Longibacter salinarum: one gene and its partner. The protein of the gene in region 1 interacts with the protein of each later gene in a pairwise test. Links are inferred from orthologs where the notes say so. Each region holds a gene or a part of one and is shown in the gene's direction. Other genes may lie near its edges.

Evidence for each region. The genes of interacting proteins can lie anywhere in the genome.
Region 2: the proteins of tsaE (region 1) and rlmB interact in binary tests that used the Escherichia coli proteins (3 or more experiments, as listed by UniProt). The link is inferred for Longibacter salinarum from one-to-one orthologs.

What each region holds. Positions count from the first base shown.
Region 1 is NZ_PDEQ01000005.1:65,065-69,625, forward strand. The notes cover bases 685-3,643. They hold tsaE (tRNA (adenosine(37)-N6)-threonylcarbamoyltransferase complex ATPase subunit type 1 TsaE), read left to right. Parts: upstream 685-1,929; coding sequence 1,930-2,358; downstream 2,359-3,643. Other genes in these bases: porX (T9SS response regulator signal transducer PorX), read left to right, coding at 685-1,758; udk (uridine kinase), read right to left, coding at 2,443-3,069; CRI94_RS10430 (YaaA family protein), read right to left, coding at 3,127-3,643. Also shown: CRI94_RS10410 (WG repeat-containing protein), read left to right, coding at 1-51; more of porX, read left to right, coding at 190-684; more of CRI94_RS10430, read right to left, coding at 3,644-3,927; CRI94_RS10435 (YtxH domain-containing protein), read right to left, coding at 4,199-4,540. UniProt on the Escherichia coli protein: Required for the formation of a threonylcarbamoyl group on adenosine at position 37 (t(6)A37) in tRNAs that read codons beginning with adenine.
Region 2 is NZ_PDEQ01000001.1:701,184-704,978, reverse strand. The notes cover bases 1-2,995. They hold rlmB (23S rRNA (guanosine(2251)-2'-O)-methyltransferase RlmB), read left to right. Parts: upstream 1-1,113; coding sequence 1,114-1,878; downstream 1,879-2,995. Other genes in these bases: CRI94_RS02840 (lysylphosphatidylglycerol synthase transmembrane domain-containing protein), read right to left, coding at 1,850-2,995; CRI94_RS02850 (acetyl-CoA C-acyltransferase), read right to left, coding at 1-764. In the rest of the region: more of CRI94_RS02840, read right to left, coding at 2,996-3,049; outer membrane lipoprotein periplasmic chaperone LolA1, read right to left, coding at 3,100-3,744. UniProt on the Escherichia coli protein: Specifically methylates the ribose of guanosine 2251 in 23S rRNA.

The sequences.
Region 1 (4,561 bases):
TCTGGACATCTCGCATACATCGACACCAGCGGCGCCACCGTTTGGCCATAGGTAAGGGGCGGAGAGCTTCGCTCCGAACGGTAGCCTGTGCGCCGCACGAAAACCGGGTGCCATCACGTTGAACGAGTGCCATCCCCCCGGACCGTTTCCCGGACATCTTCTTATCTCGCTCCTCCAGTTTTCCAACCTATGCCCGAACCACGCATCCTCTGGGCCGACGACGAGATCGATCTGTTGCGCCCCCACGTCATGTTTCTGGAAAAGAAAGGCTACGATGTGACGACCGTCGCCAACGGATCCGATGCCGTCGACATGGTGGCAGAAAACGCCTTCGATGTCGTCCTGCTCGACGAGCAAATGCCCGGCATGGACGGCCTGCAGACGCTGGAGGCCATCAAGGACGTGCGCCCCGAGGTGCCGGTCGTCATGGTGACGAAGAGCGAGGAGGAAAAATTGATGGAGGAGGCCCTCGGGGGACAGATCAGTGACTACCTGACGAAGCCGGTCAACCCGAGCCAGATCCTGCTCACGATCAAGCGCCTCCTCGAACGCCGACAACTGCAGCAGGAGTCGGTCTCGCAGCGCTACCTGCAATCCTTCGGCGAGATCTCGCAGGCCCTGCACCAGCCGATGGAGCACGCCGACTGGACAGCGCTGTACCAGAAGCTCGTCCGGTACGACATGGAACTGTCCGGCGACGACGGCGCCCGAGAGATCTTCCGAGACCAGTTCCAGGATGCGAACCGATCCTTCGGTCAGTTCATTGAGGACAACTACTTCGACTGGATTGCCAGTGTCGACTCGGATCCAGATATGCAGCGCCCCCCTCTCTCCCACGAGCTCGTGCCGGAGTTCGTGCTTCCAGAGGTGCGAGCCGGTGAGCGGCCCGTCATCTTCTTCGTGATCGATTGCATGCGCTACGATCAGTGGCTCGAGTTTGAGCCGCTTCTGCGCACCGACTTTTCCATTCAGACGGACTTTCACTACAGCATTCTCCCCACGGCGACGCCCTACTCGCGCAACGCGATCTTCAGCGGCCTCCTGCCCCGAGACCTGACGGACCGGTTTCCTCAGGCCTGGGATATGGCCGAGGAAAATGAGCAGAGCCGCAATCAGTACGAGGAAGAGTTTCTGCACGACCAGCTCGACCGGCATCATCTCAACGACCGGAGCCTGCGCTACGACAAGCTGATCGCAACCGAAGACGGACGTAGCTTCGCCGGGAAGGTCACCAACCTGACCCAGCACGACCTGAGTGCCGTCGTCGTAAACTTCGTCGACATCCTCGCGCACAGCCGGTCGGACTCCGACGTTCTGAAGGAGCTTGCCCCGGACGAACCCGCATATCGCTCGCTGACGCGCACATGGTTCGAGCACTCGTGGCTACTAGAAGCCCTCCGGACGCTCGCCGAGCACGACTGCCGCATCATTATCACGACGGATCACGGCGCCATCCGCGCGCTCCGCTCCACCAAAGTCATCGGCGACCGCGAAACGTCGACGGCCCTGCGCTACAAATACGGACGGAACCTGAAGTGCGACGAGGAAGACGCCATATTTATTCGGGACCCGGAGGAGGCCGGCCTTCCCGCGCACTCGATGAACACCAACTACATCATCGCCAAGGAAGACTACTACTTCGTCTATCCAACCAACTTCCACTACTACGAAAACCTGTATCGCGACACGATGCAGCACGGTGGATGCGCGATGGAAGAAATGATCCTGCCCGTCATCACCATGACGCCCCGCGGATAGCGTTCGGGCGTTGACACGTTGATACGTTCGTACGTTAACACGTTTATGCGTTGCGACGTTTGGCGCCACATTACGCAGCCTAAAACGCCACCACATAAACACCTCAACACGTACACACTCTCACACCTCAACACCTCCCCACCTTCATACTTCCACACTTCCATACCTCCAATGGAATCCGCTTTTCCCGTTACCACGCAGTCTGTCGAGGAAACGATGGACCTTGGTGCTGATCTGGCTGCCAGGCTGGATCCGGGCGCCGTTGTAGCGATCGACGGAGATCTCGGGGCGGGGAAGACCCATTTCGTAAAAGGCTTGGCGCGCGGGTTGGGATATTCCGAGCGGGAGGTTCGCAGTCCAACCTTTACCATCGTACAGGTACACGAAGGCGGATCGATGCCTCTCTACCATTTCGACGCGTACCGCGTGGGCTCGCCTGAGGAGTTTGTCGACCTGGGCTTCGAAGAGTACGTCTACGGCGAGGGCGTCACGGTGGTGGAGTGGCCGCGTCGCGTGGAGGATCTGCTGCCGGACGATACGATCTGGCTTCGCCTGGAGCACATCTCGGCGGAGGAGCGTCGAATTTCTAAGGGCCGGTGACGCAGGTCGGCACCTCGTAGAAATAGAAAAGCCAGCCGACAGGGCTGGCTTTTTCGTTGGATCAAACCGGTCACCGAACCTTCATCATCCGACTTTTTGAAGTAGGTCCTGGATGCGCGCCAGTACCATCTGTATCGCGACGTGGTTGTGGCCGCCGCGCGGAATGATGATATCCGCCTTGCGCTTCGACGGCTCGACGAACTCGATGTGCATCGGGCGAACCGTTCGTTCATACTGCCGGAGCACCCCGTCAATTGCGCGCCCCCGCTCTTGGATGTCGCGACGGATGCGCCGCATGAGCCGGATATCGTCGGCCGTGTCGACGTAGATCTTGATGTCCATCACCTCCTCCAGATCCGGCTCCGCGAGGACAAGAATGCCCTCGATTATGACGACCGGGCGCGGCTGTATCGTCTCCGTTTCGTCCTTCCGGCTGTGCGTGGTGAAGTCGTAGATTGGCTTCTCCACCGCTGACCCATCCACGAGTTGGTCGAGATGCTCGCGCATCAGCCCGGTCTCGAGCGCATCGGGATGGTCGAAATTGAAGCGCTCTCGCTTTTCCGGCGGATGCCCCGAAAGATCCTGGTAGTAGGCATCGTGATCCAGAACCGCGATCTGGTCCGAGCCGAATGCATCCGTGATGCGGCGTAAAACGGTGGTCTTACCCGAGCCAGATCCACCGGCGATTCCAATAATGACGGGCGATCGCATGAGCGAGCTTATCGTGCAGCAGAGAACAGAGGAATGAATCGAGACGGTGGCACGCGGTTAGCTCGTCGCCATCACCAGATTCCAGGTCTTCGTTTCGTCGTCAAATGTGGACGCCTTCTCGTCCCATTCGAAGTCGTCTGGATGCTCCCACTCTCGAAGATCTTCGAGGTCCTCTGCGGTCTCGCGTACGATGAAGTTTACGAGCTGGCCGCGCTGCACCTCCAGATCCGGTCCCGTGACCTCTTCGCCATCCTCCAGGAACGTTACCTCGACGCGCGCCTCGTACGTATGCTCATCCGTCCAGGCGGAGCGATTCACCTCAGGCAGCAGATCCCAGACCCATCGGCCCTCCAGGCTCTCGTTCAGTAGAGGACTGATATGCGGGCGCCAGTAATCTTTCACCGGACCGATCTCGCCAAAGTCGACATCCATTCCGAGGCGGTAGTTCGGAATGAGATCATCGGGACGCAGAAGCCCGAACAGACCCGAGATGATGACGCCATTCTCCAGCAGCCGTCGCTGGGCACCGGTCGGGAGATTGGCAAAGTCCATGGCTGCATACATGATGCCCGGGCTATATCGATCGAGCGCGGACATCAGCGGAGCATCGTAGATCTCCGAATTGACCTCAATAAACTGCTCAAGCTCATAGCCTTCCAGGTCAAAGGTCTCCGAGGCAAGGTCCTCATCCTGGATGACCTTTTGCAGATCGTCAATCAGAGCCCGGCGCTCGGGGTTGAGCTCGTCGAAATAATTAAACGTGCCCGAGGTCCGGTAATCGAACATGTCAGGTGCAAAGGGATTCCCCCCGGGCTGCTTGGTAGTGGCCGGGGCGAGCAGGACGGTAAGATTGGGCATGTAGGAGAGGCGCGTTCAGTGGAAAATGGGGCGTCGGGTCCAGGACAGACCCGAACAAGAAGCGGATCCGGATAACGCAGAGGGCGCGGGGACGCGTCGACCGGGCAACAGCAGAGTAGCGTGACAGGAGCGGTACCGCAAATATATCGATAGCACAGGCGAACGCGTCAGGCCGGAGTCCGACCCTTCACCCGTCCTTTGCGGCGTGCTACCGGTACCTGATACCGATTCGAGAATAGCGATCGCTGGTGCCACTCTCGACGGCAGATCGCTACTCCGATTCGGATGATGACCGGGACGCTGAACTTTGCTTGCGGAGCTCTTCGAGGAGAGCGTCGATGTCATCGCGGATGTGGTCGGCCTGGGCCTGCGCGTCTGCAACCATGGCGTCGCGATTTCGGCGGGCTTCGCTGACGGTGCTGGATCCGGTGTAGCGCCGAATCACATCACCTGCTTCTTTTGCCGCCCGTTGAATTTGATAGGCGATACGACGTCGGGCATCGGGTCCGCGCTTGGGGGCGAAGATCATCCCGAGTGCGAAGCCCACGGCTCCGCCCGCGATGGCACTCCAAACCCCGATCTGCGTTGCCTTTCGCTCTGATTCCGTGCTCATGGGCCGTAATTCGTTAACGAC
Region 2 (3,795 bases), on another replicon or contig:
TCCAGCTTTTCGAGCGTCGTATTGGGCCGCACGACGTTGTCGTGGGCGACCACGTCGAAATCCGGAGGGACTGTGGCCGGGACCAGCTCTTTGGCGAGTCGACCGTCCTCCTGAGCGGCGGCCGCTCGATGGTGGGAGAGGAGAGCGTATTCGTCCTGATCTTCCCGACTGACGCCGAACATGGCCGCAAGCTTATCGGCACTCTCTCCCATCACCTCGCCGGTTGAGAACTCTGCAATAGACGGCGCCTCTGGGACGAGGTCCGACGGTCCGAGCCCTTTCACCAGGTCGAGGTAGTCGCCGGGTCCTTTCGCCTTGCGGGCTTCGAACAGCCGCTTCCGGACGCTTCGCTTGACGCGGATCGGCGGGTCCGACATGGTTTCTGTGCCCCCGGCAATGATCGTATCGGCGAGTCCGCCGCGGATCAGGTCGACGCCGCTGGTCACGGCCTGATTGCTTGAGATACAGGCCATCGTCACGGTGAACGCGGGAATATGCTTCGGAAAGCCGGCGCCGAGGGCGGCTTCGCGAGCCACGTTGCTCGTTTCCACATCCTGAATGACGCAGCCCATCACGATGCGGTCGACGACATCCTTGTCGACGCCGGTCCGCATCAACAGTCCTTTGAGTGCCATTCGGCCCATGTCGTAGGCCATCAGGTCGGTATATGCTGTGCCGGCCCGCTGGAAGGGGATACGGCATCCGTCAATCAGTACGGGAGTACGGGAGCCGGCGCCGGAAACGCCATTCATGGATCGGCTCATGGCCGCAGGGGAGTTTGGGAAGGACGCAGACGAGAGAAGGTCGACGCGGTGCCCTTGAAAGCGCTACCGCGATTGGATCAGTAGACCAGGCGTCGATGGTAAAGGTCGATGAGAACCCACCGGTCTGGACGCGTTATGGTAGTGCTTAACGGTGTTAAGTTCAACCGATGAGTCGCATATGCCAGGTTTTCCCGGGTACCAATGCTGATATGAATCGATTTATAACGGACGTTGGTGCGAGGCGTGGTGTTCACTTCACTTACAATTCCGTCCCGACGGGAAACTAGACCGTGTCTCCGTCAATGCAACTCTCGTCCTTGTACCTGCTATTCACTTGATCCGACGCTCCATGGCCGACGCCGACACCTCTACCATCATTGGGCGCAATCCCGTTCGGGAAGCGCTGGAGCGAGCCGATCAGGGAATCGAAAAAGTCATGCTGGCGCAGGGCGCGTCCGGCGAAGCGATCGGAGCCATTCGGAGCGCGGCGAAGGAGCGTGGCGTGCCCGTGCAGTACGTACCGGAGGCACGTCTCAACCATGAGTCACAGGGAGCGGTGCACCAGGGCGTTGTCGCGATCGCGAGCCCCATCACGTACTCCTCTGTTCATGACTTGCTGACGGAGGTTGCGCCGACGTGGGCGGACGTTCAGGATCGGAAGCCCCTCCTTCTGGTGATTGATCGCGTCACCGACACACGAAACTTCGGCGCGATCTTGCGCAGTGCCGTTGCCGCGGGCGTGGACGGCGTCATCGTTCCTCAGTCTTCGATGGCCCCGCTCAACGCTGCTGCGATCAAGGCCAGCGCGGGTACGGCCACGCGGATTCCGATCGCTCGGGCGGCGAACCTCCCGACGGTCCTGCAGCAACTCAAGGAGCGAGGCTACTGGGTCTGCGGTGCGGAGGGTACGTCCGAGACGACCGTGTGGGATGTGGACTTCGACCGCGCAATGGCCGTTGTGCTCGGAAGCGAGGGAGAAGGGTTGGCTTCCGATGTCGCTGCGGCATGCGACGAGCTGGCGTCGATTCCGATGCGGGGCCCGGCGGAGAGCCTCAACGTGTCCGTGGCCGCGGGCATCTTCCTGCTCACAGCCGCTCGTCCGCGCCTTTCGTAACGGATGCGGCCGAGAGTTGAGAGGTATTGCCGGCTCCAGAAACGCAGTCGCGTTCGCCGTTTATCGGTGACGTTTCTTCTTCGGATGCCGATGCGTCTACATCTGAGGGCCTCTGTTGAAATAGCCGGGTGAAGCTGCCACCCTGGTGCACGAGAGCGAGCAGTCCGGCGATGGTGTAGAATACGAGCTGCGCCGCGTGCGTCAGGACCGCGTACGAGGCGGATGAGCCCTCGGGCATGCTGTACAGCAGAACGAGCGCCTGGATCGTCACATAGTGGTACGAGCCGATGCCCCCGGGGGACGGCACGAGAAGGCCGAGCGACCCAATGGCCATCAAAATCCAGGCGTCGACCAGGCTGATGTCGTATGGACCCGCGAGGCCAAGCATGCGAAAGGGGATGTACGCCATCAGTAGATAACCTCCCCACATCCCGATTGTCGTCCAGACGATCGTCCACCTACGAGGGGAGCGGCGAAGCGTCATGAAGCCGTCCTTGAAGGACACCAGTGCAGGCTGCAGCGTACTGGTCCACATCTGACGCAACGCCGACTGCTCGTTTTGGAATAGGCGCCAGAGGAGGCCGGCGATACCTGCGACGACGGCAATGCCGGCGAGAATCCAGAGTGCAAGTGAAAGGGCCGGTAACGCCTCCAGGCGGGCGAGGACGGGGTCGACGAACGTCTGGCGCACGACGGGCATACGGTCGATGAGGAGAATGCCCGAGCTAAGAATGGCAAATCCAAGCACCGCGGTGTCGAACACGCGTTCGACCACGACGGTGCCGAAGACGGAGCTGAAGCGAAGCCTTGACTGCGTGGACATATTTGCCGTTCGAGCAAATTCACCCATGCGCGGCGCCGCGTAGTTGACCATGTACCCGATCATGACGGACGCGAACGAATCCGACAATTTCGGTTCGGGCGGACGCTCCGTGTCGGAACGGGCGGTTTCACTCGGGAGCGCCTCCAGCAGTACCTGCCAGCGCCAGGCGCGCATCCAGTTGGCTACGATCACAAGCACGACGAGAACCGGTACCCACCGGTAGTTGGCTTGCCGGAACGCCCGCGTGATGGTGTCGACGTCAATGCCTCGAAACGCGAGATAGAGGAGACCGGCGGCAAGAACAAAACTGCCAACCTGAAGCAGGCGGCGACGAAAACGACGCGTCACGGATCGAGAGAGACTGGGCGAGAAAGAGGCGGACGGACGATCGGGAGGGGCTACGAGGAGCGGAGATCCACGACCTCCACGTCTTCGGGAGGATCAAACTGGAAGGTGGTTTCCGAGAGCCCCGGATTCACCTCGATATCGTCCAGGCGAATCGTAATCACATTTTTGTTCGCATCACGAACCCGAAGGCGTTCGATCACGAGATTCGATGGGTTAACCCACAGAATCACGTCGTCAAACGATGCGGCGGGGTCGGTAGGTTTCAGGTCAAGGACCTTGTACGAGATACCGTTCGCCGATGTGTCACGTGAGGTTTCGACGCTGTAGCGCGCGGCGTAGTTCGTGAAGAACGTTTCTGGGGTAAGATCCGAACCATCGCCCGACGGCGTATTCACCACGACCTGCTTCTGGCTCGGGGAGTAAATCCACGTCGTCCCGCCGTCGGTGACAAAGGTTTGCTGAGGCGTTTCGACACGGTATTTGGAGCCAGCGAGGTAAAGCGTACCCTCGGTACGACGAGTTGACGAAAACTCGGACTCGATCGTCTGCACGAACTGTGCCTTGATCCCGTCAATGGACTCGTATCGGGTTTGAACCTCTTGAAGTAGTGTCGAGTCCGTTTGCGCTTGGACGGGCAAGACCGCGACGAACAATACGAGCAATCCGGACAACAGGGAACGGAAGTAGGTAACCATCGAGAAAACCGTAGATGGGAGAAGAGGAGCGTCCTGGACAGACGGAAGCCG